3 regions of the Kocuria gwangalliensis genome follow, and region 3 is predicted to be linked to each of the others. Evidence: riboswitches for the same ligand, from Rfam matches in the RefSeq annotation. Region 3 holds a riboswitch; each other region holds the start of a gene.
The links. A riboswitch is a leader RNA that binds a small molecule or an ion and turns the genes downstream of it on or off. The one in region 3 is predicted to bind S-adenosylmethionine.
Positions count from the first base shown of each region.

Region 1: it holds a riboswitch for S-adenosylmethionine, as region 3 does, so the genes downstream of both, ABEA06_RS05095 (acyl-CoA dehydrogenase family protein) here and ABEA06_RS12725 (AMP-binding protein) in region 3, are expected to answer to the same signal.
Region 2: it holds a riboswitch for S-adenosylmethionine, as region 3 does, so the genes downstream of both, ABEA06_RS06185 (MetQ/NlpA family ABC transporter substrate-binding protein) here and ABEA06_RS12725 (AMP-binding protein) in region 3, are expected to answer to the same signal.

Region 1 is NZ_BAABLN010000010.1:6,296-15,874, reverse strand. Features, by position in the region: gene ABEA06_RS05125 (ABC transporter substrate-binding protein) at 1-890, opposite strand, end outside; gene ABEA06_RS05120 (glycerophosphodiester phosphodiesterase family protein) at 1,220-2,077, opposite strand; gene ABEA06_RS05115 (HAD family hydrolase) at 2,113-2,907, opposite strand; gene ABEA06_RS05110 (YbhB/YbcL family Raf kinase inhibitor-like protein) at 2,960-3,481, opposite strand; gene ABEA06_RS05105 (carbohydrate kinase family protein) at 3,600-4,529, opposite strand; gene ABEA06_RS05100 (glyceraldehyde-3-phosphate dehydrogenase) at 4,744-6,159, shown strand; gene ABEA06_RS14550 (GNAT family N-acetyltransferase) at 6,044-6,667, opposite strand; gene ABEA06_RS05095 (acyl-CoA dehydrogenase family protein) at 6,825-8,108, opposite strand; SAM riboswitch class I at 8,211-8,302, opposite strand; gene ABEA06_RS05090 (M18 family aminopeptidase) at 8,355-9,579, opposite strand, start outside.
Region 2 is NZ_BAABLN010000013.1:73,303-82,881, reverse strand. Features, by position in the region: gene ABEA06_RS06215 (phosphatidate cytidylyltransferase) at 1-887, shown strand, start outside; gene ABEA06_RS06210 (DivIVA domain-containing protein) at 954-1,670, shown strand; gene ABEA06_RS06205 (DUF485 domain-containing protein) at 1,821-2,183, shown strand; gene ABEA06_RS06200 (solute symporter family protein) at 2,186-3,829, shown strand; gene ABEA06_RS06195 (GlsB/YeaQ/YmgE family stress response membrane protein) at 3,947-4,216, shown strand; gene dxr (1-deoxy-D-xylulose-5-phosphate reductoisomerase) at 4,328-5,611, shown strand; SAM riboswitch class IV at 5,644-5,758, shown strand; gene ABEA06_RS06185 (MetQ/NlpA family ABC transporter substrate-binding protein) at 5,862-6,749, shown strand; gene ABEA06_RS06180 (methionine ABC transporter ATP-binding protein) at 6,746-7,798, shown strand; gene ABEA06_RS06175 (methionine ABC transporter permease) at 7,798-8,454, shown strand; gene ispG (flavodoxin-dependent (E)-4-hydroxy-3-methylbut-2-enyl-diphosphate synthase) at 8,634-9,579, shown strand, end outside.
Region 3 is NZ_BAABLN010000035.1:19,926-29,504, forward strand. Features, by position in the region: gene purQ (phosphoribosylformylglycinamidine synthase subunit PurQ) at 1-10, shown strand, start outside; gene purL (phosphoribosylformylglycinamidine synthase subunit PurL) at 125-2,422, shown strand; gene ABEA06_RS12700 (GNAT family N-acetyltransferase) at 2,440-2,973, shown strand; gene cls (cardiolipin synthase) at 2,985-4,475, shown strand; gene ABEA06_RS12710 (alcohol dehydrogenase) at 4,569-5,633, opposite strand; gene ABEA06_RS12715 (LLM class flavin-dependent oxidoreductase) at 5,794-7,215, opposite strand; SAM riboswitch class IV at 7,299-7,413, opposite strand; gene ABEA06_RS12720 (CoA-binding protein) at 7,495-7,914, shown strand; SAM riboswitch class I at 7,964-8,058, shown strand; gene ABEA06_RS12725 (AMP-binding protein) at 8,052-9,579, shown strand, end outside.

The DNA of each region.
Region 1 (9,579 bases), on a different contig from region 3:
GTGAAAATGCGGGGGTCGGTTCCCACCACGTCCACGAGCGCCAACGGAAGCTGACCCACCACGTCCACCTGCGTGGAGAGCAGCGCGTTGACCAAGGCGTCCTCGTCGTTGAAGTTCACCAAGTGCACCTCGTCCAGCAGGGGCGCGTCTCGCCAATAGTTCCGGTTGGCCTTGAGGACCGTGATCTGACCCGGTTCGAACAGTCCCAAGCTGAACGCGCCGGTTCCGACCGGGTTAGCCGGGTTGTAGTTCGCGGGCACGATACCCATGGAATACTGCGCCGTGGAGTCGATGAACATGGAGTCCGGCTCGGAGAGTTCAAAGCGCACGGTGTAATCGTCCACGGCCACGGACCTGGCGAGACTGGCCAGACCGGAGGCACCGGACTTGGGATCGGCGGGATCCGTCACGCGGTCGTAGGTGAACACGACGTCCGCCGCCGTCAGCGGTCTTCCGTCGTGGAACGTGACATCGGTGCGCAGTTTGAAGATCCACGCTCGACCGTCCTGGACGGGCTCCGCGCTTTCGGCCAGCGCCGGGACGGGTTCGTACTCCTCGTTGAACTCGTAGAGCGTGTCGTAGAGGTTGAGCACGCGTCCGGCATCGGCAGTGCCCACGGGGATGTGGGCGTCCACGGTGTCCGCGGCGCCGCCGCCCGCGAGCCCCACCCGAAGAATTCCGCCCGGTTCGGGGGCGCCCGTGGCTTCCGTTCCCGAGAAGGCCTGCTGGGTGTTACTTCCGCAGCCGGCCAGGGCGAACACCGCGGCCGTGGCTCCCACGCCCAGGAAACCACGCCGGGACAGCGCACGACGCCGTTCGACCGAGTTCCGGGTCTCCCGTTGCCGTCCGTGGTGGTCCGGAGCCGGATGTGGATAGGGTTTTGCGCTCATATTTCCTCGCTGTTGAGACACGACGTTGTGAGACTCCTGGCGAGCGCTCAATGGGTGGAGCGTGCCGGGCGCAACCGAACACGGGGCGCCTGTGGGAAAGGGATAAGCAGCTACGGGATCTTACGGAGGCAGCCGATCCACCGCGAACGGATCAAGCCCACCGGTTGACGAACCGGACCGCGGGCAGAGTGAGTGTGCTGCATCTGCGCCTCCGATCAGTTGTGGGCTACGCGACCCGGAGCGGAGCTCACGGGTCGGTATCACCGCGTGTTTCGCGTACCTATGACATTAGGAAATTCACAGGTGTGAGTCAAAGATCACACGCGCAATTACGCGGAGTGCGGTGGCCACTGTCCACGGTCCGCCAACACCCGGGTGAGCACATCCCCGCGGTCGGTCACAATCCCGTCTGCACCGATATCCAACAATTGGCGCATTTCGTCGGCGTCGTTAATGGTCCACACGTGCACGGCCACACCCACGCGGTGGGCCACCTCCACGAACTTGGGGTCCACCACCGAGACCGGAAGTTTCCGCCCGCCCGGCAGGGAGAGGTCGTACGTCACGGGCAGTTGGACGGCAGTGAAGTCCGCAACCTTGACCGCCCAGGCCTTGGTCAACAGCGACCAGATGAGGCTCGCGATCCTGGGGGAGGCCTTGTCCGTCACGCGGGCCGTTTTGGAGAGGATCGTGAGCCCTGCGCAGCCAATGGTTCCCGCCGAGGTGAGCGGGCGCTTGCCGGTGAGCCGGGCGATGTTCTCGAGCGTGCGGCGTCGGCGGTCTTCGGAGAATGAGGTCACCCGCACGCGGTCCACGGCACCCTCCTGGGCAAGCACGCGCGGCAGCGCCATGACCGAGGATTCGTCCTTGACGTCGATATTGAAGTGCAGGTCCGGTAGCTCACGCAGCAGTTCGGACAGGGTCGCCAACGGTTCCGTACTGCCGATGCGCACGTCCTGCAGCTCGGACCAGGGGAGATCACAGACGTCACCGGATGTATTGGTCACCCGATCCAGTGTGGGGTCGTGGAATGCCAGCACCACGCCGTCCGAGGTGGTGTTCACATCCGTCTCGACCCATACGAATCCTAGGTCCGCGGCGGCACGAAACGCTCGAAGGGTGTTCTCATGACCGTCCAGTGAGAAACCACGGTGGGCCAGGGCGGCAGGTTGATCGGCAACTGACATGTACTAAACAGTAACTTGTCCGTCACCGTTTCTGGTCAGGCATGATCCAAATAGTTCTCAATGACCTGGGCCACGCCATCCTCGGTGAAGGGCGGTGCCGTACGACCCACCGCGGTGACGACCCCCGGATGTCCGTCCGCCATGGCGTACCCGTGACCGGCCCACGTGAGCATTTCCAGGTCATTGGGCATGTCACCGAAGGCCATCACGTGCTGACTCGTGATCCCGCGCTCAGCGGCGTACCGCTCCAGCGTGCGGGCCTTGGTCAGCCCTCGCTGCCCGATTTCCACCAGCGGGGCTGCGGCCACGGAATGGGTGACGGCAAGCCGCCCGTCCACCAGGTCACGCACGTGCTCGAAATACTCGTTGGGTACGGCGCCATCCAGTTTGGCCAGCAGCTTGACCACACCGATCCCCCGGGGCAGACACTCCCTGATGGGTGCCTCCTCCACGGGGAAGATTTCCATGCGGTCGCTGCGGGACCATCCGGGATCGGTGAAGACCCGATCCAGGGTTTCGGCGGCATAGAGCGTGCGGGGGAACAGCTCGCTGATCTCCCCCATGATCCCGAAGGCCTCACGCACGTGGAACAGGCTGGTCTCAATGACGCGTTCGGTGGGCACGTCGTACACCACGGCCCCGTTGGAACAAATGACCACCCCCACGTCCTCCAGCTGTTCGTGGAGCGGGTGGAGCCACCGTTTGGGACGCCCGGTCACGAACACCACGTGAATCCCGGCATCCCGTGCGGCGGTAATGGCCTCGACGGTGCGCGGCCGGAAGCGAAAATCGGGTCCCAGAACCGTCCCGTCCAGATCGCTCGCGATCATTCGGACGGGCTGGTGGGGTTCCTCCTCGAAACTTCCGCGCACCACTGGAGCGTTACTTGACTTCGTACACGGGGGTCAAGAAGGCGCGGGCGATCCCGTGGAAGAACAGGTTGAAGTTCACCACGGCGGGGCTGGCGTTCTCGTCCACGTCCAGTTCAGCCACGTCCACGGCGGTCACGCACAGGATGTAGCGGTGCGCACCGTGTCCCTCGGGCGGAGCCGCCCCCACGAACTCGTCGGTGCCGCCGTCGTTGCGGTGCTTCACGGCACCCTCCGGCGGGTTCAACGCCGCCCCGGTCGCCAGTTCCGTGACGGAGGCCGGGATATTGGACACGCACCAGTGCCAGAACCCACTGGGGGTGGGCGCATCGGGGTCGAACATAGTCACCACGTAGGACTTGGTGCCCTCGGGCGCCCCCGACCAGGACAGTTGCGGGGAAATGTCCTCACCGCCGGCGCCCATGATTGCGGAGACCTGTGCGGTGGCCATGGTCTCACCCTCGGCGACATCCGTTGAGGTCAGAGTGAACGTGGGAAGGTCGGGCAGGTCTGCGTAGGGTTCGCGGTCGAACATCGGTATTCCTTTCGTTGAACGGTTCGTACTCACGGACACGTCCTTGCCGACGGCGCCCGCCACCTTCACGGCGGGGGCTTGTCGTGGCGGCCGGCCGCGCAGGAGCGGCCGGCACGCGTCAGTTCTTCGGCAGATCATCCTTGGTCGGCAGGTCCGCCCCGGAACGGGAAACGGTCACACCCGCGGCGGCTGCGGCGTAGCGCAGGATTTGCCGTACCTCGTCCTTGTCCAACGCGTCCAAGTCACGGCGAGCATCGGCTCCGGTGAGACCGCGGTCGGTCAAAGTGGAGATCAGGGCGGCCATGAACGAATCCCCCGCACCCACCGTGTCCACCACGTCCACTCGGGCCGCTGCGGTGTCCACACCTTCGCGTCCCGTGCCGCGGCTTACCGCCCAGGGGCCCAGTGGCCCGCGAGTCACGATCACCAAGTGTGCACCCGCTTGCAACCACGCCCGGGCGCTGTCCTCGATGGAGCGGTTCGGATAGAGCCACAGCAGATCTTCGTCAGAGGCCTTCACGATGTCCGCGGACGCCACAATGGCCTCCGCCCGAGCGCGGGCATCCGAAGAATCCGGAATGATGGTGGGTCGGCAATTGGGATCGTATGAGATCAGGGCGTGGCCATGGGCACGCTCCACAGCCTTGCGGACCAGGGTCGCGCCGGGTTCGAGCATGGCACCGATGGAGCCCACGTGCAGCAGGCCGGTATTGCTGAGGAGCTGATCGATCTGGTCGTCGGAGACGTCCAAGGACCAATCCAACTGAAAGGCATAGGTTGCGGCGCCGGCCTGATCCAGCGTGGCCTGCGCTACCGAGGTGGGCTTGGAATCCGGGCTGAACGGCAGGCTCACCTTGTTGTCCCGCAGGTGCGCGGCCACTTGCTCGCCGTACTCGTCCTGACCGTAGCGGCCCAGGAACTGCACCGACTGACCCAGGCGGGCAAGGCCTACGGCCACATTCATGGGGCTTCCGCCCACGTGCGCTCGAGGTGCTTCACCCTTGCGCGAGACCACATCCACGAGAGCTTCACCGATCACCGTCAACATGGCACCACGGTAGCAAAGGCGACCGCCAAGAAGACGGCGCCGCGGCGGCGTCGTCACCTAAAGGGATACGCACACGAGGGGTGCGCGAGCCACGTAGACTGACGTACGACGAGCCGCCCCATTCCTACGGGGCGCCATCACGCTAGACCGCACAACGAAGCGCGGCACAACACGGCCCTCACGACGAAGTCCGGGTCGAGGAAGAAGGATGCTGATGAGCACCACCTGGTCCGATCGCGAAGCACTTGCCGAGGCACTGGTCCCCCTGGTGGGCCGTTTGCACCGCGAGAACAAGGTGGTCACCACCGTATTCGGCCGGTCGCTGGTTCACAAGTCCGTCACCGAAATCATCAAGGCGCACCGCTTCACCCGCCGCATCCTGGGAGAAGAGCTGCCGCTGAAGGACACCCTCGACATCGTCGAGACGCTGACCAAGCTCCAGCTGGGTACGTGCAACATCGACGTGGCCAAGCTGGCTCAGGGCTACCAGGAATCCGCCGGCACCGACCTCGAGGCGTACTTGCGTGAGCGGCTGGCTTCCGTGGTCGAGCACCAGGGTGAGAACGAACCCGAGTCCCAGGATGTGGTGCTGTACGGCTTCGGTCGCATCGGCCGTCTGCTGGCCCGCATCCTCATCAACCGCAACGACGGAACCGGCCTGAACCTGCGCGCCGTGGTGGTCCGCAAGAAGCCGGGCAACGACCTGGTCAAGCGCGCTTCCCTGCTGCGCCGTGACTCCGTGCACGGCCCGTTCGACGGCACCATCACCGTGGACGAAGCGAAGAACATCATCACCGCCAACGGTGTGGACATTCAGTTCATTTACGCGGGTTCCCCGGCCGAGGTGGACTACACCGAGTACGGCATCGACAACGCCTTGGTGGTCGACAACACCGGCGCGTGGCGCGATGAAGAGGGACTTTCCCAGCACCTTCAGTCGAAGGGGGTCGCCAAGGTCCTGCTGACCGCTCCCGGTAAGGGCGAGCTCAAGAACATTGTGTGCGGCGTGAACGACAAGGACATCGTGGCCGAGGACAAGATCCTTTCCGCGGCGTCCTGCACGACCAACGCCATCACCCCGGTCGTGAAGGTCCTCAACGACCAGTACGGCATCAAGCAGGGCCACGTCGAGACCGTTCACTCGTACACCAACGACCAGAACCTCATTGACAACTGGCACAAGGGTGACCGCCGCGGCCGCTCCGCAGCGCTGAACATGGTCATCACCGAAACCGGTGCCGCCAAGGCCGTGGCCAAGGCTCTGCCCGAGATGCAGGGCAAGCTCACCGGCAACGCCATCCGCGTGCCAACCCCGGACGTCTCCATGGCCATCCTCAACCTGCAGTTGGAGAATGCCCCCGAGAGCGCCGACGAGGTCAACGCGTTCCTCGAGGGCATCTCCTTGAACTCGCCCCTGCGCAAGCAGATCGACTACGTGGACTCCCCGGACGTGGTCTCCACCGACCTGGTCGGTTCCCGCCGCGCCGGCGTGGTGGACGGCCTGGCCACCATTGTCAACAACAGCTCCCTGGTGCTGTACGTCTGGTACGACAACGAGTTCGGTTACTCCTGTCAGGTGGTGCGCGTTCTGGCACGCATGGCCGACATCGCCATGCCGCAGCTCCCGTAAGTTCCCCGGCCACGACGACGCCGCCCCGGTGACCTTTCGCGCGAAAGGTGACCGGGGCGGCGTCGTCGTCGGTGGGAGCGCACAGCTCAGGGGCCGCTGGAACCCTGCCGCGCACCTGATGCCCCGTTAGAACCCTTCTGGGCTCACCCAAGGGCCCCAACGACACATGAGGTGTACACGACCTCGTTTTTCCGTAGCCGCGCCCCCACCACCGGGAGCCGATCACCCAGGCGAGATCCGCGGACCGTTGAGTTCGCCGGATCGTGGCCTGCACATACCCGATGGCTTGCGTGGTGGCCACTGATCCCACGATCCAGTTACGCCATTCTTCGGCTCCGTCCGGTGAGGCTCCCCCGATCTGGTGCGCGTACCGTGCGGTGAGTTCGTCAAGCGTGGGTGACTCGCCACCCGTGAACTCGTAGAGTGCCGGGTCACCGAGTACCTCGACCATTTCTGAGGCGTGATCGACGCGCAGCGGTTCCAACGTTATGCAAGCGGCACATCTCATGGCTCGTGAGAACCTCTCTTTGCAGGTGGTGCGTCGTTGGGGCCCTTGTGGCCCGCGCCCAGGGTTCTAACCACGCAGGAGATGGGTGCGAAGGCCCGGGCGGTACCTGTGATGCGTTCGCGGCACTGCCGAGAGTGCGCCAAAGGCCTAACAGCGTTCAGCCCTGTTTCGTTGTGGGTTCGCCGGACGGGTTGACCTCACCAATGGCGTTGAGGCCGAACATCGGGGTGCCGTTGACGCGGTGGTCGCCCACGATCCGCGCCTTGTACATGGTGGGATTGTGGGTGGCCACCGTGCGCGCGTTGCGCCAAAAGCGGTCCAGGGACTTGGATTTACCCACGGCGGAGGCGCCGAGCAGATCAAAGATCCCGTCGGTGACGTCGCGCACCAGGTCCGGGACAACCACCTGCGCGTGCGCCACCGGCACCTCGCACGCGTTGGTCAACTCCTGAGGGTTCTCGAGCAGGGGATCGCCGCCGAGAACGCCGATGGCGGCGTCGAGCTCGCGGGCCGCCTGAAGAACGATTGCCCGCGCGGCGCCAGCCTTGGCGCTGAGCTCACCCACGCGCTGCAGGATCTGCGGGTCCTCACGCGCGACCGATCCCGTGCCGGTGTTGAAGCCGCGGGTGCGTGAACGCACCAGGTGAACACCCTCGTCGATCGCGGCCCTGGCAATGCCGGCCTCGACAGCGAGCAGCACGAGCTGGAACACGGCGGTCTCCTGGGTTGCCCGGCCGTCTCGATTGCGCACATGGGACGCCGGAACCTTGACCGCGCGGAAGTGGCTGGTGCCCGTTCCGGTGAGTTGCTGGCCGAAGCCGTCCCAGTCATCGACCAGTTCGATGCCGTCCCACGAGCTCTTCACCAGCGCGTGCGAGCGCTCCTCGTGACCGGGGATCTGGGCGGTGACCTGGATCCAGTCGGAGAAAATGGAACCGGTGGAGTAGTACTTGGTGCCGTTGAGTTCCCACTCGCCGTCGCCGGTCCGGGTGAGTGTGGTGGCGGCGGTGCCCAGGGCTGCACCGGAACGCTCGGTCGCGGCATTACCCACGGTTTCACCGGCGGCAATACGCGGGAACCAGACCTCGGACTCGTCGGAGCCCAGGCTCGCAATGAATCCCAGGTGTGAGCGGTACACGTGCGCCACGTTGGAGTCGGCGGCGGCCAGGGCGATCAGCAACTCGGCAACCTGCTCCAGGGTGGCACCGTAGCCGCCCCGCGGGCGCGGGACCGTGAGCGCGCCGAAGCGCCGCTCATTGAGCCACGCGAACTGCTCGAACGGGAGGATCCGCCGTTGTTCGCGCTCCACGGCCCCGCCGGCAATGCGCTCGAACACCGGTTGAAACACGTCGAAAAGGTCGCGGGTGCTCAGCGGCTCCGCGGCGTGCGGTTGATGTTTGGTGGTGGCCAACTGTTCTGTGGTTCGGGTGTCGGTGCTCATGTTCTCGGTGGTCCCTCGCGTTCTGTCGCGATGCTCCGCACCATCGACCGGGAGCAGCCCGGCGCACGGGCGTGAGCGTGCGAACCGCAGGAGCCGAAAAGCTGTCCATCGGTCGTGGCGGAAGCACCGTCCCGGTATCCGGGTGGTTGCTGCGGCGTTAACGAGCCACGTCTCTCGGCCGCTCTTGATGGCGTTACGGGTTCAGGTCATCACGGGCTCGGAGTGACTGTCAACACGCGTGACGCTCTATGACCGCCAGAACGCCCCGGTCACCCGGGACAGCGCATGCAGGTCATCCACGTGGGCGAGTTCGCGGGCGGAGTGCATCGAGAGCAGTCCCACGCCCACGTCCAGCGTGCGCATGCCCAGCCGGGTGGCCGTGATGGGTCCGATGGTGGAACCGCACGGCACGTTGTTGTTGGAGACGAACTCCTGGTAACTGATTCCGGCGCGCTCGCACGCGTCCGCCCACAGCCCCGCGCCCACGGCGTCGGTGGTGTACCGCTGATTGGCGTTGATCTTGAGCAGCGGCCCGGCACCGGGCTCCGGAGTGTTCACGGGGTCGTGGTGCCCCCGGTAATTGGGGTGCACCAGGTGCCCGGCGTCCGCGGACAGGCACACCGATGCGGACAGGGAGCGCCGATAATCGTCCTGCGATTCGCCCCGGGCCGCACTGATCCGGACCAGGACGTCCTCCAGGAACGGACCGGCCGCGCCCGAGCGCGTGGCGGAACCGACCTCCTCGTGGTCGAACGCGGCCAGCATCGAGATCTGCGACGCGGACTCGAGGTCATCCGCGTGCTCGACCAGTGCGTGCAACCCGGCGTACACGGAGGACAGGTTGTCCAACCGCCCACTCGCGAGCAGCTGCCGCCGCTGCCCGATCAGCTCCGGTTTTTGGGTGTCCGCGAGCACCACGTCGAAGCCCACAATGCGCTCCGGAGTCACCGACGCCTCGACCATGTCCGCGAGCAACCCCAACACATCAGCGTCCTGAACCGACCCGGTCCCCCAGATGGGCTGCACGTGCTGCTGCTTGTCGAGCGTGAGACCCTCGTTGGCTGAGCGATCCAAATGGATGGCAAGTTGTGGAATGCGCGCAATGGCCTCGGTCGAGCACAGGTGCTGTGAGAGTTCACCGTTCTCACCGCGCACCACGAGCCGCCCGGCCAGGCGCAGGTCACGGTCCAGCCACGAGTTCAACAACACCCCGCCGTAAACCTCCACCCCGGCCTGGTACCAGCCGTGGGACACCGTGGTGGGTTTGGGCTTGAGCTTGAACCCGGGTGAATCCGTGTGGGCGCCCAGGATCCGGTAGCCGGTGCCCGCGCGAAGATCGCGCGGGGCCACCCAGGCGATCAGAGCGCCGTCGCGAATCGTGAAGTGCCGCCCGGCGACGTCGCTCCACGCCTCGGTTTCGTTCAGTTGCGTGAATCCCGCCCCGCGCAGCAGACCCGCCGCGGCCTCGACC
Region 2 (9,579 bases), on a different contig from region 3:
TCGAATTGCTCAACACGGGCAACCTGAGGGAAGTCATTAAGCGGCCGTGGACTCGTAGCGAGGAACATCGTGCGCCGTCCAAGGCCGGACGCAACCTTCCGGCGGCCATTGCCGTTGCGGTGGTATTGATTGTCACGCTGCTGGTGGGGTTGTTCCTCTTTCCCCTCGTGCTCGCATTGCTGGCGGGCACGGCCGCGGGAATCGGCGTGTGGGAAATCGCGCGATCGCTGAGTTACCGAGGGATCGGGATTCCCCGGATTCCTGCCGTGATCGCCGCTCTGCTCATGCCGCTGGCGGCCTATCAAGGCGGAGCACAGTATCTGTCCTTCGCCGTGGTGCTGTCCGTGACCCTCGTGGTGGTGTGGCGGGCCTTCGGACCCAAGGAGGGCATGGTGCTCTCCATCATGGGGTCGGTCTTCGCCTTGGTCTGGGCGTCGTTCCTGCTGAGCGCGGCCCTGTTGCTGTACCACTCGGAGGACGGGCCCCTCAAAATCCTGACCGTCGTGCTGCTGGCCGTCAGCTCCGACACCTTCGGGTACGCGGTGGGCGTGGTGTGGGGTAAACATCCCATGGCACCCAGGATCTCTCCCAAGAAGTCCTGGGAGGGTTTCGCGGGTTCCCTGGGCGGCGCGGTGATCGTGGGCATTCTGTGCTCCGTGTTCCTGCTGGGGGACACGTGGTGGCAGGGCGCGATCCTGGCGATGGCCATCGTGGCCGTCTCCACGCTGGGTGATTTTTCCGAGTCGATGGTCAAGCGCGAACTGGGCATCAAGGACATGGGCACCTTGCTCCCCGGACACGGCGGCGTCATGGACCGGATCGATTCCATTCTCTTTGCGGTAATCACCGGATACGTGCTTTTCGAGCTTTTTGCCATCCTGGCGTAGACAATGACCCGGTGATGCGGGATGCGGGGCGGATCCGCTCCGGCTGTTGGAAAGGTAGACACCACAATGAGCGAGAACACCTCTGGTTCTTCCCCGGCGGACCAGCCGACCCGGACGATCGACGGCCTGGATACCCACACCCGGTCCCGGTCGGCCCCCGGCCAGCATGCTCCCGCGCCACAGACCGCGGGCCAGGCGACGGCCGCTCACGGTGCCGGGCGGAAGTTCTCCAGGGTCACCGAGGAACGATGGGGTTACGACCCCGCGGAGGTGGACGATTTCCTGGACCGGGTCGACGCCGTTCTGGTCACCACCGCCGGCGACCTCCGGTCTGCCCCGGGCGTCGGCAGCAGACAGGTGCGGGAACGCGTCTTCGACCGCGTCCAGGGTGGTTACGAGTCGGCGCCCGTGGATGCCCGCCTGGACGAGCTCGAGGACCAGCTGGCGGATCGCGAGCGGGAAGCGTTCATTCACGAACACGGACCGGAGCGCTGGGAGGAGCACCTTGAGCTGCTGGGGCAGACACTGCTCGGACGGTTGAACCGCCCCCACGGCGAACGTTTCCGCCAACCCTCACAGCGCAAACAATTGGGCTATTCGGTGGCGGACGTGGACGTGCTGTGTGACCGGATCACGGAGCACTTCCGTTCCGATGAGGATCTGGATCCTTCGCTCGTTCGCACGGCGGTGTTCCGCCAGGCGCAGGCTCAGCGCTGCTACGAGGAGCAGCAGGTCGATGCGTTCCTGGACCGGGTGGTAGAGCTGATCCTGGCATTGCGCTGATTCCCAGGCTTCAGCATGTTTGTATACAAAGCGGGCCTAACTAGCGAACCTTTCGCGAGTTAGGCCCGCTTTTTCGACTTTTTGCGCGTTGCTGTTGTGTTTATGGATACAAAGAGCTTAACGTGGTCTTCATCACACAAGGAGGCTCTCATGGCGTCTACGCCCCCTGTCGACTCGGCCAACTCCACGGCTTTCGACTTCACTGACGCGCAACGCTCGGACCAGTTCCAGCAGTTGCGTAAAACTCACCGTTCTTTTGTCTTCCCCATGGCCATTGCGTTCCTGGTCTGGTATCTGCTTTACGTGGTGCTGGCTATTTACGCTCCCGAGTTCATGTCCCAGCGAGTCTTCGGGAACGTGAACCTCGGGTTGCTCCTGGGGCTCCTGCAGTTCGTAACCACCTTCGGCATCACAGCGGCGTACGTGTCCTTTGCCAACCGGAAACTTGATCCCCAGGCCACTGCTCTGCGCGAGCACCTCGAGGCCTCCGGTGCGGGACGAGGAGAAGCGTAATCATGATCAATATCACCTCCGCGGCTCTTCCCGCGATTCACGCCGCTACCGAGGCGGACACCGAAACCGTCGGAACCCCCTGGATCAACATCAGTGTGTTCCTGGCTTTCGTGGTCATCACGTTGGTCGTGGTGATCCGCGCGTCCAAGTCCACCTCGACCGCTGCTGATTACTACGCAGGCGGCCGCTCCTTCTCGGGTACGCAGAACGGCCTCGCCATTGCCGGTGACTACCTCTCGGCGGCGTCGTTCCTGGGCATCGTGGGAGCCATTGCGCTGCAGGGCTACGACGGGTTCCTGTACTCCATTGGCTTCTTCGTCGCGTGGTTGGTCGCGCTGCTGCTCATTGCCGAGCCGCTGCGCAACACGGGCAAATTCACCATGGCCGATGTCCTGTCCTTCCGCCTCCGCCAGCGCCCCGTGCGCGTGGCCGCATCCATTTCCACGCTGGCCGTGACGTTCTTCTACCTGTTGGCGCAAATGGCCGGTGCCGGTGCGCTCGTGTCGCTGTTGCTCGGTATTGGTTCCAAAGCGGGTCAGTCCCTGGTCATCGTGGTCGTGGGCATCATCATGATCGTCTACGTCTTGGTGGGCGGCATGAAGGGCACCACGTGGGTCCAGATCATCAAGGCGTGCCTGCTGGTCACGGGTGTTGCCGTGATGACCGTGTGGATCCTGGCAATGTTCGGCTTCAATTTCTCGGCCATCCTGGGCGCCGCAGTGGAAACCAATAACAACCCCGCCATGCTGGATCCGGGACTGAAGTACGGCTTGAGTGAGATCACCAAGATCGACTTCATCTCGCTGGGCCTGGCGCTGGTGCTCGGTGCCGCCGGTCTGCCGCACGTGCTCATGCGCTTCTACACGGTTCCCACCGCCAAGGAAGCACGCAAGTCCGTGGTGTGGGCCATCACCCTGATCGGCTTGTTCTACCTCTTCACCCTGGTGCTGGGTTTCGGAGCAGCCGCGTTGATCGGCTCCGACCGGATCTTGAATTCCCCCGGTGGCGTGAACTCGGCCGCTCCATTGCTCGCCTACGAGCTGGGCGGCTCCATCCTGATGGGTTTGATCGCCGCAGTGGCCTTCGCAACCATCCTTGCCGTCGTCGCCGGTCTGGCCATCACGGCCTCAGCGTCCTTCGCGCATGACATCTACACATCCGTGATCAAGAACGGCAATTCCGACCCCAAGCAGGAACTGCGCGTCGCCAAGACCACCGTGGTCATCATCGGCCTGGTGTCGATCGCCGGCGGTATCGGCGCCCAGGGTCAGAACATCGCGTTCCTGGTGGCACTGGCCTTCGCGGTCGCCGCATCGGCCAACCTCCCCACGATCCTGTACTCGCTGTACTGGAAGCGCTTCACCACCCGCGGTGCCGTGCTGTCCATGTACGGAGGTCTGATCAGCTCCGTGGTCCTGATCATCTTCTCGCCGGTGATGTCGGGCGCTGAGACGTCCATGATCCCGGGTGCAGATTTCGCCATCTACCCGCTGTCCAACCCGGGCATCATCTCCATTCCGTTGTCGTTCCTGTTGGGCTTCCTCGGTTCCATGTCCGAGCGTCGGCCGGAGGATCCCAAGAAGCAGGCCGAGATGGAAGTTCGTTCCTTGACGGGCGTTGGTGCTGAGAAGGCAGTCGATCACTGATTGAGTGTCCTGACGATTTCTCCTGTAACCTGATAGGGAGCTGGCAGTCAGTACGCTGACCAAGGCATACGAACGCGACGACCTCGTGTTAAAGCAAGCAGCTAAACTGGAGGAATCATGGGCATTATTAGCTGGATCGTCCTGGGCCTGATCGCTGGCGCACTCGCCAAGCTCATCATGCCGGGTCGTCAGGGTGGCGGCATCATCGTCACCATCATCCTGGGCATCATCGGTGCCATCCTGGGCGGCTTCCTGGGCAGCCTGGTGGGCATCGGATCCTTGGAATCCGTGTTCGACATCGGAACCATCATCACCGCAATCGTGGGCGCACTCATCGTGCTGTTCATTTACGGTGCAGTGACCGGCCGCAAGGGCGCTCGTCGCTGATCCACGGCATCACTGAACAAGGGCGTCACCTCCGGGTGGCGCCCTTGTTGTATGTGCTGAGCTCCTCCGATCCACGAGATACTGGTGACCATGTCTGACGCACCCCTGACCATGACCCCCGAACTCGACAGCGCCACTGGCAAGCAGCCCCGGCGCGTGGTCATTCTGGGTTCCACGGGCTCCATCGGTACGCAAGCGCTCGACGTCGTCGCCTCCGCGCGTGGCCTGCGGCGACCGGGCGAGGACGACGCCGCCGCGGGGCACCCGCCGCTGTCGGTCACGGCCTTGGCCGCCGGAACGTCCAACCTGCCGGTGCTGGCGGAGCAGGCCGTGCGAGAACGTGTGGCCGCGGTTGGAACCAGTGGCACGGCCGACCACGCCCGGCAACTGAAAGAACTCATTGCCCAACGAGCCTCGGGGGAGGGCCTGACAGGCTTCACCCCCGAGATCTTCCACGGACCCGAGGCCGCAACGCGCGTGGCGGAACACTCGGACTGTGATGTTGTTCTCAACGGCATCACCGGGTCCATCGGACTGGCTCCCACGCTCGCCGCATTACACGCGGGGACGCCCGTGGCGCTGGCCAACAAGGAGTCCCTCATCGCGGGCGGCCCGCTGGTTAAACAGGCCGCGGCCGCCACCGGCCTGGAGACCCCGCTGATCCCGGTGGATTCCGAGCACTCGGCTCTGGCGCAGGCGCTGCGGGGAGGCCGTTCGAGCGAAGTCGACCGATTGATCCTCACCGCCTCCGGCGGACCCTTCCGAGGCATGTCCCGGGATCAACTCACCACGGTCACGCCCCAGCAGGCGTTGAAACACCCCACGTGGGACATGGGGGTGATGGTCACGACCAATTCGGCCACCATGGTCAACAAGGCGCTTGAGGTCCTGGAAGCATCCCTGTTGTTCGACGTTGTCCTGGACCGGATAGACGTGACCGTGCACCCACAGTCCGTGGTGCATTCCATGGTCCAGTTCGTGGACGGTTCCACCCTGGCCCAGGTATCACCGCCGGACATGCGACTGCCCATTGCCTTAGGTCTGGGGTGGCCGCACAGAATTACCGGCGCGGCGGCGTCGTGCGATTGGACGCAAGCGGCGCACTGGACCTTCGAGCCGCTGGACACCGAGGCATTCCCCGCCATCGAGCTGATGAAGCATGCCGGGACGCTGGGCGGCACCTGGCCGGCCGTGTTCAACGCGGCCAATGAGCAGGCCGTGTACGCCTTCCACCGGGGTGAGGTGAACTTCACGACCATCGTGGACATCGTTGCGGTGGTCGTGAATGAACACGAGGGCGACACGACCCCGCGGCTCGAGGACGTCCTGGGCGCCGAGGGCTGGGCCAGGAACCGGGCGGATCAGTTTATTGCGCAGCGTTTCAGCGCACGCTGATCACCGCCGGCCCCATGTTAGGCTTGGCCGCGGATGACGAGATCCGGCGTCCAGCTCTGGCTGGCCGGACGGCAACCCTCTCCCGTAGCGGGGTGCCCCAGATGACCATCCGGCCGCGGTTAACGTAGCTCCCGGCAAGTGCGGATTTGCGAATCACCCAGCACGAGCCCTGCGAATGCGGTGTGTCCTCGAACGCACCGCTTTCCGATGTTAATCGCCCAGAACATTCCACTCCTCGGAAAGGCACATCGTGCGATCTCACCGCTTGATCCCCCTTGCGCTGGCCACCACCCTCGGCCTCACCCTGACCGCGTGCGGCGGCGGAGACTCCGAATCCTCGGATCCCGCTGCGGACGGCACCATCACCATTGGCATCGTCGGGTCCGAACCCGCGCACGACGCCCTCAAGGAAGTCGCTGCGGAGAACGACATCACCGTGGAATACGTGGACTTCAGTGATTACAACCAGCCGAACCCCGCCACCAAGAGCGGCGACGTGGACATGAACTGGTTCCAGCACACCGCCTACCTCGCGGATTACAACAACAACTCCGGGGACACCATCACCCCGGTCGGATCCACCGCGATCTACCCGCTGGGCATGTACTCCAGCAAGTACGACTCCCTGGACCAGATCAAGGACGGCGACGAGGTCGCCATCCCCAACGACTCCATCAACCTGGGCCGCGCGTTGAACCTGTTGAAGCAAGAGGGCCTGGTGGAATTCACCAAGGACACGATCGCTCCGACCGAGGGCGACATCGACGCCGAGAAGTCGAAGGTCTCCGTTCGCCCGGTGTCCGCCGAGCAGACCGTTCTGTCGATGGATTCCGTGGCCGCTTCCGTGATCAACAACGACTTCCTGGGCCGCGCCAACATTGATCCGAAGTCCGCTCTGGCCTCGGATGATCCCACGCAGGACAGCGCCAAGGTCTTCGACAACCTGTTCGCCGCCACCGAGGCCAACGCGGACAACGAGACCCTCAAGAAGGTCGCGAGCTTCTACTACGACCCGAAGGTGCTGAAGGCCGAGGACGAGGAGAGCAAGGGCACCGCTGTTCCCACCGAGATCGACCAGCAGGAACTCAAGGACCTCCTGAAGCGATACCAGGAAGACCTGAAGGAACAAACCCAGTGATTGTCGAGTCCAGTGAGCGTACCCTGGTGCGCTTCCGGGATGTGAGCAAGGTTTACACGGGCGGGTCCAAGCGTGCTCCTCGCGTGGTCAACGCCGTGGACACAGTGACCCTGGATATCACCAAGGGCGAGATCTTTGCCGTGATCGGGTACTCCGGTGCCGGCAAGTCCACGTTGGTTCGCCTGATCAACGGCCTGGAGCCCATCAGCTCCGGATCGTTGGAGGTGGCGGGCAGTCGGGTGGACGGCAAGTCGGAGACTCAGCTGGCCCCGATCCGGCGCAAGATCGGCATGATCTTCCAACAGTTCAACCTGTTCAACTCGCGCACCGTGGCGGGCAACATCGAATACCCGCTCAAACGCGCCGGTTGGAAGCCCGAGGAACGCAACCAACGGGTCACCGAACTGCTGGCCTTCGTGGGGCTCACGGACCGGGCCAAGAACTACCCGGAACAACTGTCGGGCGGCCAGAAGCAGCGCGTGGGTATCGCACGCGCCTTGGCGTCCAACCCGGAACTGCTGCTCGCGGACGAATCCACCTCTGCGCTGGACCCGGAGACCACCCAGGAGGTGCTCGGTCTGCTCAGGCGGGTGAACCGTGAGCTGGGGATCACCATTGTGCTCATCACCCATGAAATGGACGTGGTCCGTTCCATTGCGGACCGCGTGGCGGTGATGGACAGTGGCCGCGTGGTGGAGGTGGGTACCACCTCGGACGTCTTCGCGTATCCGCAGGCGGAGACCACTCGGAAGTTCGTGTCCTCGGTGATGCGCACCGTTCCCCGGGAGGACGAGATCGCCAAGGTTCGCCAGGAGCACCCGGGTCGGTTGATCCTCGTGGATGTCACGGACCAGAACAGGATCGGTTCCGTGCTCTCGGAGTGCGCTCGCGACGGCGTGACGTTCGAGATCGCCTTCGGCGGTATCTCCATGCTGCAGTCCCGATCATTCGGCACCCTGACGCTTTCGCTCAATGGCCCGGACACCGCCGTGGAGAACACCATTGTCCGATTGCGCGAGATCACCAAGGTTGAGGAGGTGGCCCGCTGATGGATTGGTCAGTATTAGGACCCCAGTTGCTGTCCGCCACGGGCCAGACCCTCTACATGGTGGCCGTGACCCTGGTCCTGGCCGGGCTCATCGGTTTGATCGTGGGCGTGGGCCTCTACGTCACCAGGCGGGGCAACATCTTGGAGAACAGCGCGGTCTTCACCGCCTTGAACCTCCTGGTGAACTTCATTCGCCCCATCCCGTTCATCATTCTCCTGGCCGCACTGGGCCAGGCCACGGAATCCATTGTGGGTACCCGACTGGGCCCCAACGCCGCGATCTTCGCCATGACCATTGGTGCGACCTTCGCGGTGGCGCGCATCGTGGAGCAGAATCTGATGACCGTGGATCCGGGTGTGGTCGAGGCCGCCCGTTCCATGGGTGTGTCCCGGTTGCGGATCATCACCACGGTGATCCTGCCCGAGGCCCTCGGTCCGCTGGTGCTCGGCTACACCTTCTTGGTCATCGGCATCACGGACATGTCCGCCATGGCCGGTGCCATCGGTGCCGGTGGTTTGGGCGACTTCGCGTTGCGCCTGGGGTACCAGCGTTTCAACGACGAGGTCACCTGGGCCGCTGTGATTGTCATCATCATTCTGGTGCAGTTGGTCCAGTTCTTCGGCAACTGGCTGGCACGCAAGATCATGCGCCGCTAGCGATAACGATTGATACGATCCCCGCCCCGGGCCTTCCCACGGAAGTCCCGGGGCGGCGTCGTCGGGCGTTCGTTTGCTCACGTCCGGCTGCAGCTTTCCCCCGAAGTGGCACAATGGAAGGTGAATAAATCGGGGAGCACTTTTCGGCGACCCGGCCAACAATCCCCTGGAGGCAATTCGTGAGTTCGGTCAGTCTCGGTATGCCCGCTGCACCCCAGCCGGTGCTTTCACCTCGGCGGAAGACCCGTCAGATCCAGGTGGGCTCCGTGGGTGTGGGATCGGATTTTCCGGTCAGCGTGCAGTCGATGACCACCACGCCCACCACGAACATCAACGCCACGTTGCAGCAGATCGCGGAGCTCAATGCCGCCGGTTGTGACATCGTGCGCGTGGCGTGCCCCTCCCAGGACGACGCCGATGCGCTGCCCATCATTGCCAAGAAGTCACCGATTCCGGTGATTGCGGACATCCATTTCCAGCCCAAGTACGTGTACGCGGCCATTGACGCCGGTTGCGCGGCCGTTCGCGTGAACCCGGGCAATATTCGCAGGTTCGACGACCAGATCGAGGGGATCTCCCGCGCCGCGGAAGCCGCGGGGGTCTCCATCCGCATCGGTGTGAACGCGGGCTCCCTGGACAAGCGCTTGCTCGAGAAGTACGGCAAGGCCACTCCGGAGGCTCTCATGGAGTCCGCCGTCTGGGAAGCGTCCCTTTTCGAGGAACACGACTTCCACGACTTCAAGATCTCCGTCAAGCACAACGACCCCGTGACCATGGTGCGCGCCTACCAGCTGCTCGCCGAGCGCGGCGACTGGCCCCTGCACCTGGGTGTCACCGAGGCCGGGCCCGCTTTGCAGGGCACCGTGAAATCCGCCACGGCCTTCGGCATCCTGTTGGGTCAGGGCATCGGGGACACCATTCGTGTTTCCTTGTCCGCGCCGCCGGTCGAAGAAGTCAAGGTGGGCAACCAGATCCTGCAGTCGCTGGGCCTGCGTCCCCGCAAGCTGGAAATCGTCTCGTGCCCGTCCTGCGGACGCGCCCAGGTGGACGTCTACAAGCTCGCCGACGACGTCACCAAGGGACTTGAGCACCTGACCGTCCCGCTGCGCGTGGCCGTGATGGGTT
Region 3 (9,579 bases):
GACCCGCTAACGCCCCGCCGGCCCATGAGTACTCGGGCCCGCACCTTCATCAGACATTCTTGCGTGAGCGCCGCAAACGCACCGTACGCGCCCACCACCACGGCAAGGGATTCTCGTAAACGACATGAGCGAAACGCACTTCAACCTGGACACCGTTGAGCACGCCGCCTCCACCCCGGACACCGAGCTGCCCTGGGCGGAGCTGGGCTTGACCGAATCCGAGTTCGATCGGGTCAAGGAGATCCTGGGCCGCCGCCCCACCGCCGCGGAACTGGCCATGTACTCGGTCATGTGGTCCGAGCACTGCTCCTACAAGTCCACCAAGGTGCATCTGCGCCAGTTCGGTGACAAGGTCACCGACGAGATGCGCAAGGACCTCATGGTGGGCATCGGGGAGAACGCCGGTGTCACGGACATCGGTGACGGCTGGGCCGTGACCTTCAAGATCGAGTCCCACAACCACCCGTCCTTCGTGGAGCCCTACCAGGGTGCCGCGACCGGGGTGGGTGGCATTGTCCGTGACATCATCTCCATGGGCGCCCGCCCGGTGGCCGTGATGGACCCGCTGCGTTTTGGCGCCATCGACCACCCGGACACCCAGCGCGTGGTGCACGGTGTGGTGGCCGGTGTGGGTGGCTACGGCAACTCGCTGGGTCTGCCCAACATCGGCGGTGAAGTGGAGTTCGATCCCTGCTACCAGGGCAACCCCCTGGTCAATGCCCTGGCCGTGGGCGTCATGCGCCACGAGGACATCCGCCTGGCCAACGCTTCCGGTACCGGCAACAAGGTGGTGCTGTTCGGTGCCCGCACGGGCGGCGACGGCATTGGTGGCGCCTCCGTGCTGGCCTCCGAATCCTTTGACGATTCCAAGCCGTCCAAGCGACCCGCCGTCCAGGTGGGAGACCCGTTCGCGGAAAAGGTGCTCATCGAGTGCTGCCTGGAGCTGTTCAAGGGCTCCCTGGTGGAGGGCATTCAGGATCTCGGTGCCGCGGGTATTTCCTGCGCGACCTCCGAGCTCGCCTCCAACGGTGACGGCGGAATGCGTGTGGACCTGACCAAGGTGCTGCTGCGCGATCCCACCCTGACCCCCGGCGAGATCCTGATGTCCGAGTCCCAGGAACGCATGATGGCCGTGGTGACCCCGGAAAAGGTCCAGGCGTTCGAGGCGGTCATGACCAAGTGGGACGTGGAGTACTCGTGGATCGGTGAGGTCACGGACACCGGTCGTTTGATCATCGACTACCAGGGCGAAGTGATCGTGGACGTGGATCCGCGCACCGTGGCCCATGACGGCCCGGTCTACGAACGACCCTTCGCTCGCCCCGAGTCCCAGGATCAGCTGCAATCCAACCATTTCACCGGCTCGCCCGAAGACGCCTCCCGCCCCTCCGGTGCGCAGCTGCGTCAGGCAGTGCTCGAACTGATGGCCTCGCCCAACCTGTGCTCCAAGGACTGGGTCACCAGCCAGTACGACCACTACGTGCAGGGCAACACCGCCATGGCCATGCCGGATGACGCCGGCGTGATCCGCGTGGACCAGGAAACCGGTCTGGGCGTGGCCCTGTCCACCGATTGCAACGGTCGCTACACCCGCCTGGACCCCTACGCGGGCGCGCAGCTCGCGCTCGCCCAGGCCTACCGAAACGTCACGACCGCCGGTGCCCGTCCTGCGGCCGTGTCTGACTGCCTGAACTTCGGCTCCCCCGAGGACCCGGACATCATGTGGCAATTCGCCGAGGCCGTGCGCGGTCTGTCCGACGGTTGCCAGGAACTGGGCGTGCCCGTCACGGGCGGCAACGTTTCGCTGTACAACCAGACCGGCGGCGTCGCCATCAACCCGACCCCGGTGGTCGCCCTGATGGGCGTGCTCGACGACGTCGCTCGCCGCACGCCCTCCGGGTGGCGCGAGGACGGTCAGGCCATTTACCTGCTCGGTGAGACCGCGGACGAATTGGACGGCTCCGAATGGGCCCGCGTACGCGGTCACCTGGGTGGTCGGCCCCCCAAGGTGGATCTGAAGCGGGAGCGCACCCTGGGGGATATGCTCGTCAACATGTCACGGGACGGCATGATCGACGCGGCACACGATGTTTCCGAGGGTGGCTTGGCCGCGACCCTGTCGGAAATGGCCCTGCGCTTTGGCGTGGGTGCGCGGATCGGCCTGGGAGAAGTGGCCGACCGTGATGGCGTGGACACCTTCACGCTGCTGTTCTCCGAGTCCCAGGGCCGGACCGTGGTGGCGGTCCCCCGCTCGGAAGAGGTGCGCTTCAAGGACATGTGCACCGTGCGCAACTACCCGTTCGCACGTATCGGCGTGGTGGACGCGGAGTCCGGGGCCCTGGATGTTCAGGGCGAGTTCTCCGTGGACCTGGGGGCCTTGCGAGAAGCCCACAGCTCCACCCTGCCCAGGTATTTCGGTTGATCACAAGGATAGGCACCATGACTGACGTTTCCGAAGAGCTCAGCCCGGGACGATCGATTCGTACCGAGCGTCTCGTGTTGCGTCCATTCACCCAGGACGAGCTCGAGGCGATTGCGGATCGAGCGGATTTGGCGCAGTTCGCTCAGGGGTTCCCGACTCCCGAGGATCAGGACTGGGCTCATACGGCATTGGACGCCGGCAGCTATTTCTTCACCGAGACCATGTACTCGATGTTCGCCGTGGTGGATGCCGCCTCGGGCCAGGTCATCGGCATGGCGGGTTTCGTGGGCCCGCCCATTGACCACGAACTCGAGGTCGTGGGCTCCGTGATACCGGGCCGCCAGAATGAGGGGTACGCGGACGAGGTGCTCCCCTATCTGGTGGAGTTGGCCTTCCAGAATCCCCAGGTCAAGGCCGTGAACGCGTCGGTTCCGTGGGGCAATGAGCCCGCACGGAAGCTGCTGCTCAAGAACGGCTTCAGCGAATGTCCGAGTGACGGGTTTGAAGCCACATATGTGCATCCCCGCCCGGAGATGCGTTCCAGCAACTGAGTTAGTCGGCTATGTTCCCCTGGGCCCCGTACGACCTGTTCTCCCCGGACACCGTCCCTGAGTGGATCCTGGTGATCCTGGTCGTCATCGACCTGTTGCTCCGAATCGGTGCGCTTGGCTGGATTCCCCATCAGCGCAGACCGTCGGTCGCTCTGGCGTGGTTGCTGGCCATTTTTCTCCTGCCCTACGCGGGGTTGTTGTTGTTCCTGGTCATTGGTTCTTCTCGCCTGCCGCGAAAGCGGATGGAGAAGCAGGCCAAGATGAACGACATCATCCGGGAGAACACCCCCGAGGATTTCTCCCTGGGCAAGGAATTCGACGACCTACCCGAATGGGTCACCACAACCGCCAAGCTGAACTATCAGCTGGGCGCGTTGCCCATGGTGGGCGGTAATGGCTTCGACATTGTCACGGACAACCACGAGTCCATGGAGCGCATGGCCCGTGATGTGGATCGGGCCACCGATTACGTGCACTTCGAGTTCTACATCGTGGCCACGGATCGGGTGTCCCGGGTGCTGCTGGATTCCCTGGTGCGGGCGCATGACCGTGGTGTCCGGGTGCGCATCCTGATCGACCACGTGGGTTCGCTGGGTTACCCCGGGTACGCGGAACTCGTACGCCGTTTCAATGCCTCCGGCATCCCCTGGCGGCGCATGCTACCGATCCGCCCGTGGCGCGGTGAGTGGCAGCGCCCGGACCTGCGTAATCACCGCAAGATCCTGGTGGTGGACGGGTCCATTGCCTACACCGGTTCGCAGAACATCATTCACCGCTCCTACAACAAGAAGAAGAACATCCGCCGCGGCCTGGAATGGAAGGATCTGATGATCCGCTGCTCCGGGCCCGTGGTTGCCGAGCTCAACGCGGTGTTCGTCTCCGACTGGTACTCGGAGACCGACGATCTGCTCCTGGACGAGGCCACCGAGGTCCTACCGAACGTGGAGGCCCCCGTGTACGCCCAGGTGGTCCCCTCCGGTCCCGGGTTCACGACCGAGAACAACCTGCGGCTGTTCAACCACCTCATTTACAACGCCAACCGGCGCGTGGTGATCTCCAGTCCGTACTTCGTGCCGGACGAGTCCCTGCTGCACGCGCTCACCACCGAGGCGCAGTCCGGGGTGGACGTGGAGATTTTCGTGGGTGAGTCCTCGGACCAGTTCCTGGCACGGAACGCCCAGAATTCCTACTACTCCGAACTCGCGGAAGCCGGCGTGAAGATCTACCGTTACAGCTCGCCCACGGTGCTGCACGCCAAGTTCGTGCTCGTGGACGACCTGATCAGCGTGATCGGCTCCTCCAACATGGACGAGCGATCCTTTGCCCTGGACCTTGAGGTGTCCGTGATGATTGTGGGCCAGGACTTCCACGACCGCATGGAGGAGGTCGTGGGCCAATTCAAAGCGTCCTCGACCCTGCTGGACCTCGACGCCTGGAACAACCGCCCCCTGCGACACAAGTACGTGGAGAATGTCTGTCGCCTCACCTCGGCTTTGCTTTAACGCCGACGACGCCGCTGCCGCGACCTTGCGCTCGAAAAGGTCACGGCAGCGGCGTCGTCAGTGCGCGGGGCAGGACCGCAACGCACGGTCGGATCAGGGTGCCACCAGGACCGCGCGACCGTTCAGGGTGCGCTGACGCAACCCGTCCAGAGCGGCGTTGACCTCCTGGGCGTTCAGCGGGGCCTCCTTGATGGGCGGAACGGGGAGGTTCGCGTCCTGGGCGAGCTGGACGAGTTCTTTGAGCTCGGGAAGGCTGCCCACAAAGTTACCGCGGATGTTGAGGAGGTTGAACGCGGCCAGGGCCGTGGGGAATTTGTACTGCCCACCGAACAGGCCCACGCTGACCAGGGTCCCCCCGTTGGCCATGGCGAACAGGGCAGCGTTGGACGTGTCCCCGTTGTTGACCAGGTCGATGGCCGCGGCGATCTTGCCACCACCCGCCGTGACGATCTCCGTCACCAGGTTTTGCCCGCCCACAGTCACGGTGGCCGAGGCCCCGATCTTGGTGGCATTGGCCAGTGCGGCCTCACTCATGTCCACGGCCACGATGTTCTGATGCCCCAGGGCCCTGAGCACCGCGATGGTCATGAGACCCACGCCGCCGGCACCGATGACCGCCACGGGCTCGTCCGCGGGGACCGGCATGATCTTCTTCGCGGCGGAGTAGGACGTCAGTCCCGAACACGCGAGCGTGGCCCCGAAGGAAGGATCAATGTCACCGAGGGGCACCAGGTAGCGCTCATCCGGAAGGTAGACCTCTTCCGCGTACCCGCCCCGTAACTGCACGGACAGGTTGCGCTTGCGGCGGCTGCAGTAATTCTCGCGGTCCTCAGAGCATGCATGGCAGTCACCGCAGCCGATCCACGGGAACACGATGAACTTGGTGTCCCCGGGCGTGAGCGTGGCGTCCGGTCCCGCGGCCACCACTTCCCCCACGATCTCGTGCCCCAACACCACCGGGTACCGCGCGCCCGCCGCGGTGAGTTCGTACCGGCCGGCGTCCCCCAGGTCGAAGTACCCGTCCTGGCAATGGACGTCCGAGTGGCAGACTCCCGAATGGGTCACCCGAACGATCACCGCGGAGCCGTCCAGCTCGGGACGCTCCACCTCCAGTTCCTCGGCGGGTGCTCCCGGTTCTTTGTGCGCAAAAACCTTCATGGCCACTCCTTCGTAGCGACGGGTCCGGCCCGCGTCCCGCGGACTTAGCCCCCACTGTAGGCGGCGATGGCTCGGGTGGGCTTTGCGCAGCCCGGAAGACACGACGCCGCCCGGTCGCCTTTGCGGGAAAGGCGACCGGGCGGCGCGGTCAAACGGGTTGTTAGCCCACCAGCTCGCGAGCGGCGGTGTCCGCCACGGAGGGCTTGTCCGCGAACGCGCCGCGGTACTGGGCCGCGGGGTGGCTGTCCATGACCCGGGGCTGGCCGGCGCCGTAGAGGGACTCGCGCAGGGTGGAGCCCTCGTACTCGGTGCGGTAGCGACCGCGCTTCTGCAACTCGGGAACCACGTACTCCACGAAGTCCTCGAAGGAGCCGGGGCTCACGTGGTAGGCCAGGTTGATGCCGTCCAGGCCACCCTCGTCAACCCATTCCTCGAGCTGATCGGCCACGGATTCCGGCGAACCGACGATCACGTCACCCATGCCACCCAGGGCGCAGTGCTTGGCGATCTCCTCGCGGGTCCACTTCTTGTCCTTGGACTGCAACGTGAACGGGGTCAGGAAGGACTGGATGGAGTCGGTCTTGACGTAGTTGAGGGCCTCGTCCTCGTCGAACTGGCTGAGGTCCACGCCGGACCAGCCGCCGATGATCGCCTGAGATGCCTCCAGGTCCACGTAGGAGAGGTACTCCCGGTACTTCTCCTGGGCCTCCTCCTCGGTCTCGGCCACGACCACCGAGAGCATCGCGTAGATCTTGATGTCGTCGCGGTGGCGGCCCTGGGCCTCGGCCTGCTCCCGGATCTTGTCCGTGACGAACCGAGTGAGGTCCGGACGCAGACCGCCCACGAACACGGCCTCCGCGTGACGACCCGCGAACGCCTGACCGCGCGATGACGCACCGGCCTGGAAGATCAGCGGGGTGCGCTGCGCGGACGGCTCGGTGAGCGCGGCACCCGGGACGGTGAAGTACTTGCCCTGGTGCTGGATCGGGTGCACCTTTTGGGGATCGGCATAGATACCGGCCTCGCGGTCCTCGACCACGGCGCCGTCCTCCCAGGAACCTTCCCAGAGTTTGTAGCAGACGTCGAGGAACTCTTCGGCGATCTCGTAGCGGGTATCGTGCTCGATCTGGCGCGGCAGACCCTGATTCTCCGCCGCGGAGGGCAGGTAGGAGGTCACCACGTTGAAGCCCACGCGACCCTTGGTCAGGTGGTCCAGGGTCGCGTACTTGCGGGCCAGTGTGTAGGGCTGCTCGTAGGTCACCGCACTCGTCACGCCGAAGCCCAGGTGCTCGGTCACGGCCGCCATCGCGGAGATCTGCATGAACGGGTCGTTCACGGGAACCTGCGCGCCGTCCGTCACGGAGGGCGCGGCGGAGTTCTTGTAGATGTCGTAGATGCCCACCACATCGGCCAGGAAGAGCGCGTCGAACTTGCCCTTCTCCAGCGTCTTGGCCAGGTTGGTCCAGTACTCAATGGTGTTGTACTCGGTGGCCTTGGACCGCGGGTGACGCCACAGGCCGAAGCTCTGGTGGTCCACGCAGGTCATGTCAAAGGCGTTGACGGAGATCCGCTTCTTGGTCATGGGTGCCCCTTCGGGTTGAACGCGACCCGCGCCCCGTGCGCCACCTACGGCGGCCTACTCTGCGGGTCCAGCGCGTTTGTGTGGCGCCGTACTTGCCGCATGCGGTGTGTCATGCGGCCCGATCCTCACCTGGGGCACCCCGCTACGGGAGAGGGTTGCCGTCCGACAAGCCAGGGCTGTGCGTCGGAACTCATGATCGTTCTGGGCTCCACTGTACCGTTTCCGCACCGACCCGTGAAACATAAGGATCGAGCGGATGCGCGGTGAGACGATGGTTGTATGAGTGATCGCCACGTCAACGATCCGGACCTGATTCGCGAGCTACTCACCACCCCGGGGCGGTGGGCCGTTGTGGGGTTGTCCAGTAACCGCACCCGGCCGGCCTATGCGGTGTCCCGGCGGATCCGTGAGGAGTTCGGGCAGGAAATCATCCCCGTGAACCTTGCCGGGGAATCCGTGCACGGCGAGACCGGTTATCGCTCACTCAAGGAGATTCCGGGCCACGTGGACGTGGTCGACTGTTTCGTGAACTCCCGGCGCGTGGGAGACGTGGTGGATCAGGCCATCGAGATCGGCGCCGGTGCGGTGTGGTTGCAGCTGGGCGTGTCCGATCAGACCGCCGCGGCGCGGGCCAAGGCCGCCGGGGTGAAGGTGGTCATGAACACCTGCCCGCTGATCGAGGCCCCGCGGGTTCTGTAGTCCCGACTCGATTTGCGGCGGCGGCCTCCCGGGACGTTGAATGGAACGGTTCCCATCCGGAGCGGCCGAGAGACCTGGCTCGTTGACGTCGCAGCAACCGGTACCCGTGCGATACAAGGTGCTAATGCCAGGAGACGATGGAGTTGATCGAGATTACTTCCTACTCAGACCCTCATTCCCCCACGCCCAATCCCGCGCTGATCTCGGATGATGCCCGCGAGGAGTTCTGGGCCGAGCAGGCGACCCGGCTGGACTGGGCCGAACCGTGGCACACGACCCACCGCTTCGCCAAGCCGCAGAAGATCGGCGCGGACGAGGACGGCAACGACATCCTCTCCGTCCCCGAGATTGCCTGGTTCGAGGGCGGCAAACTCAACGTCTCCTACAACTGCGTGGATCGCCATGTTGAGGCAGGCCGCGGCCATCACGTGGCCCTGTACTTCGAGGGTGAACCCGGTGACCGCCTGGTCTACACCTACGCGGACCTGCAGCGCGAGGTCTCCAAGGCCGCCAACGCCCTGCTGAAACTCGGTGTGGAAAAGGGTGACCGCGTGGTCATCTACCTCCCGGTGATTCCCGAGACCGTCATCATCACGCTCGCGTGCGCTCGGATCGGCGCAATTCACTCGCTCGTGTTCGGAGGCTTCTCCGCCGAGGCCCTCAGGTTCCGTGTGGAGGACACCGGCGCCAAGGTGTTGGTGACCACGGACGGGCAGAACCGGCGCGGCGTCGTGGTCCCCGTGAAGACCAACGCGGACCAGGCCTGCAGCGGCACGAACGATATCGAGCACGTGATCGTGGTGCGCCGCACCTCCCGGCCCGGTCGCATGGATCTGCCGCGCGGCACCCGCGGGCTGCGCTCCAAGGAAGAGGACACCGTGCCGTGGACGCGCGGGCGCGACGTGTGGTGGCACGAGCTGACCGCGGATGTTCCGGACGTGCATGTGCCCGAGGCCTTCGACGCCGAGACGCCCCTGTTCATCATTTACACCTCCGGCACCACGGGGAAGCCCAAGGGCCTGGTCCACACGACGGGCGGGTACCTGGTGCAGACCGCGTACACGCACGCCCTGATGTTCGATCTGCTCCCGGACGTGCCCGATGCCCACGGTGTGCTGCGCCCGGACGAACTCTCCGCCGTCAACGATCCCGCCAAAGTCGATTCAACCGTTCACTGGTGCACCGCGGACCTCGCGTGGGTCACCGCGCACACCTACGAGATCTACGGCCCGCTGGTCAACGGCGTGTCCGAGGTGATTTACGAGGGCACGCCCAACACTCCGGATTACGGTCGTCACTTCGAGGTCATCGAACGCTACGGGGTGACCAATTACTACACCGCGCCCACGCTGATCCGCTCGCTCATGGGTGCCTTTCCCAAGGGTCTGCCGCAGGTCTACAACCTCTCGTCCATTCGTCTGCTCGGATCGGTGGGCGAGTCCATCAACCCCGAGGCGTGGCGCTGGCTGCGAGCGCAGGTGGGCCGCGACGAGGTCCCGTTCGTGGACACGTGGTGGCAGTCCGAAACCGGCTCGTGCGTGGCCTCCCCGCGCCCGCATGATCCGCAATTCGCCCCTCCCGGCACGTTCGACGACGCCGCTGCGCACACCTCCCTGAAGCCCGGAAGTGCTACGCGCGCCGTCCCGGGAATCTCGGTGCGTGTGC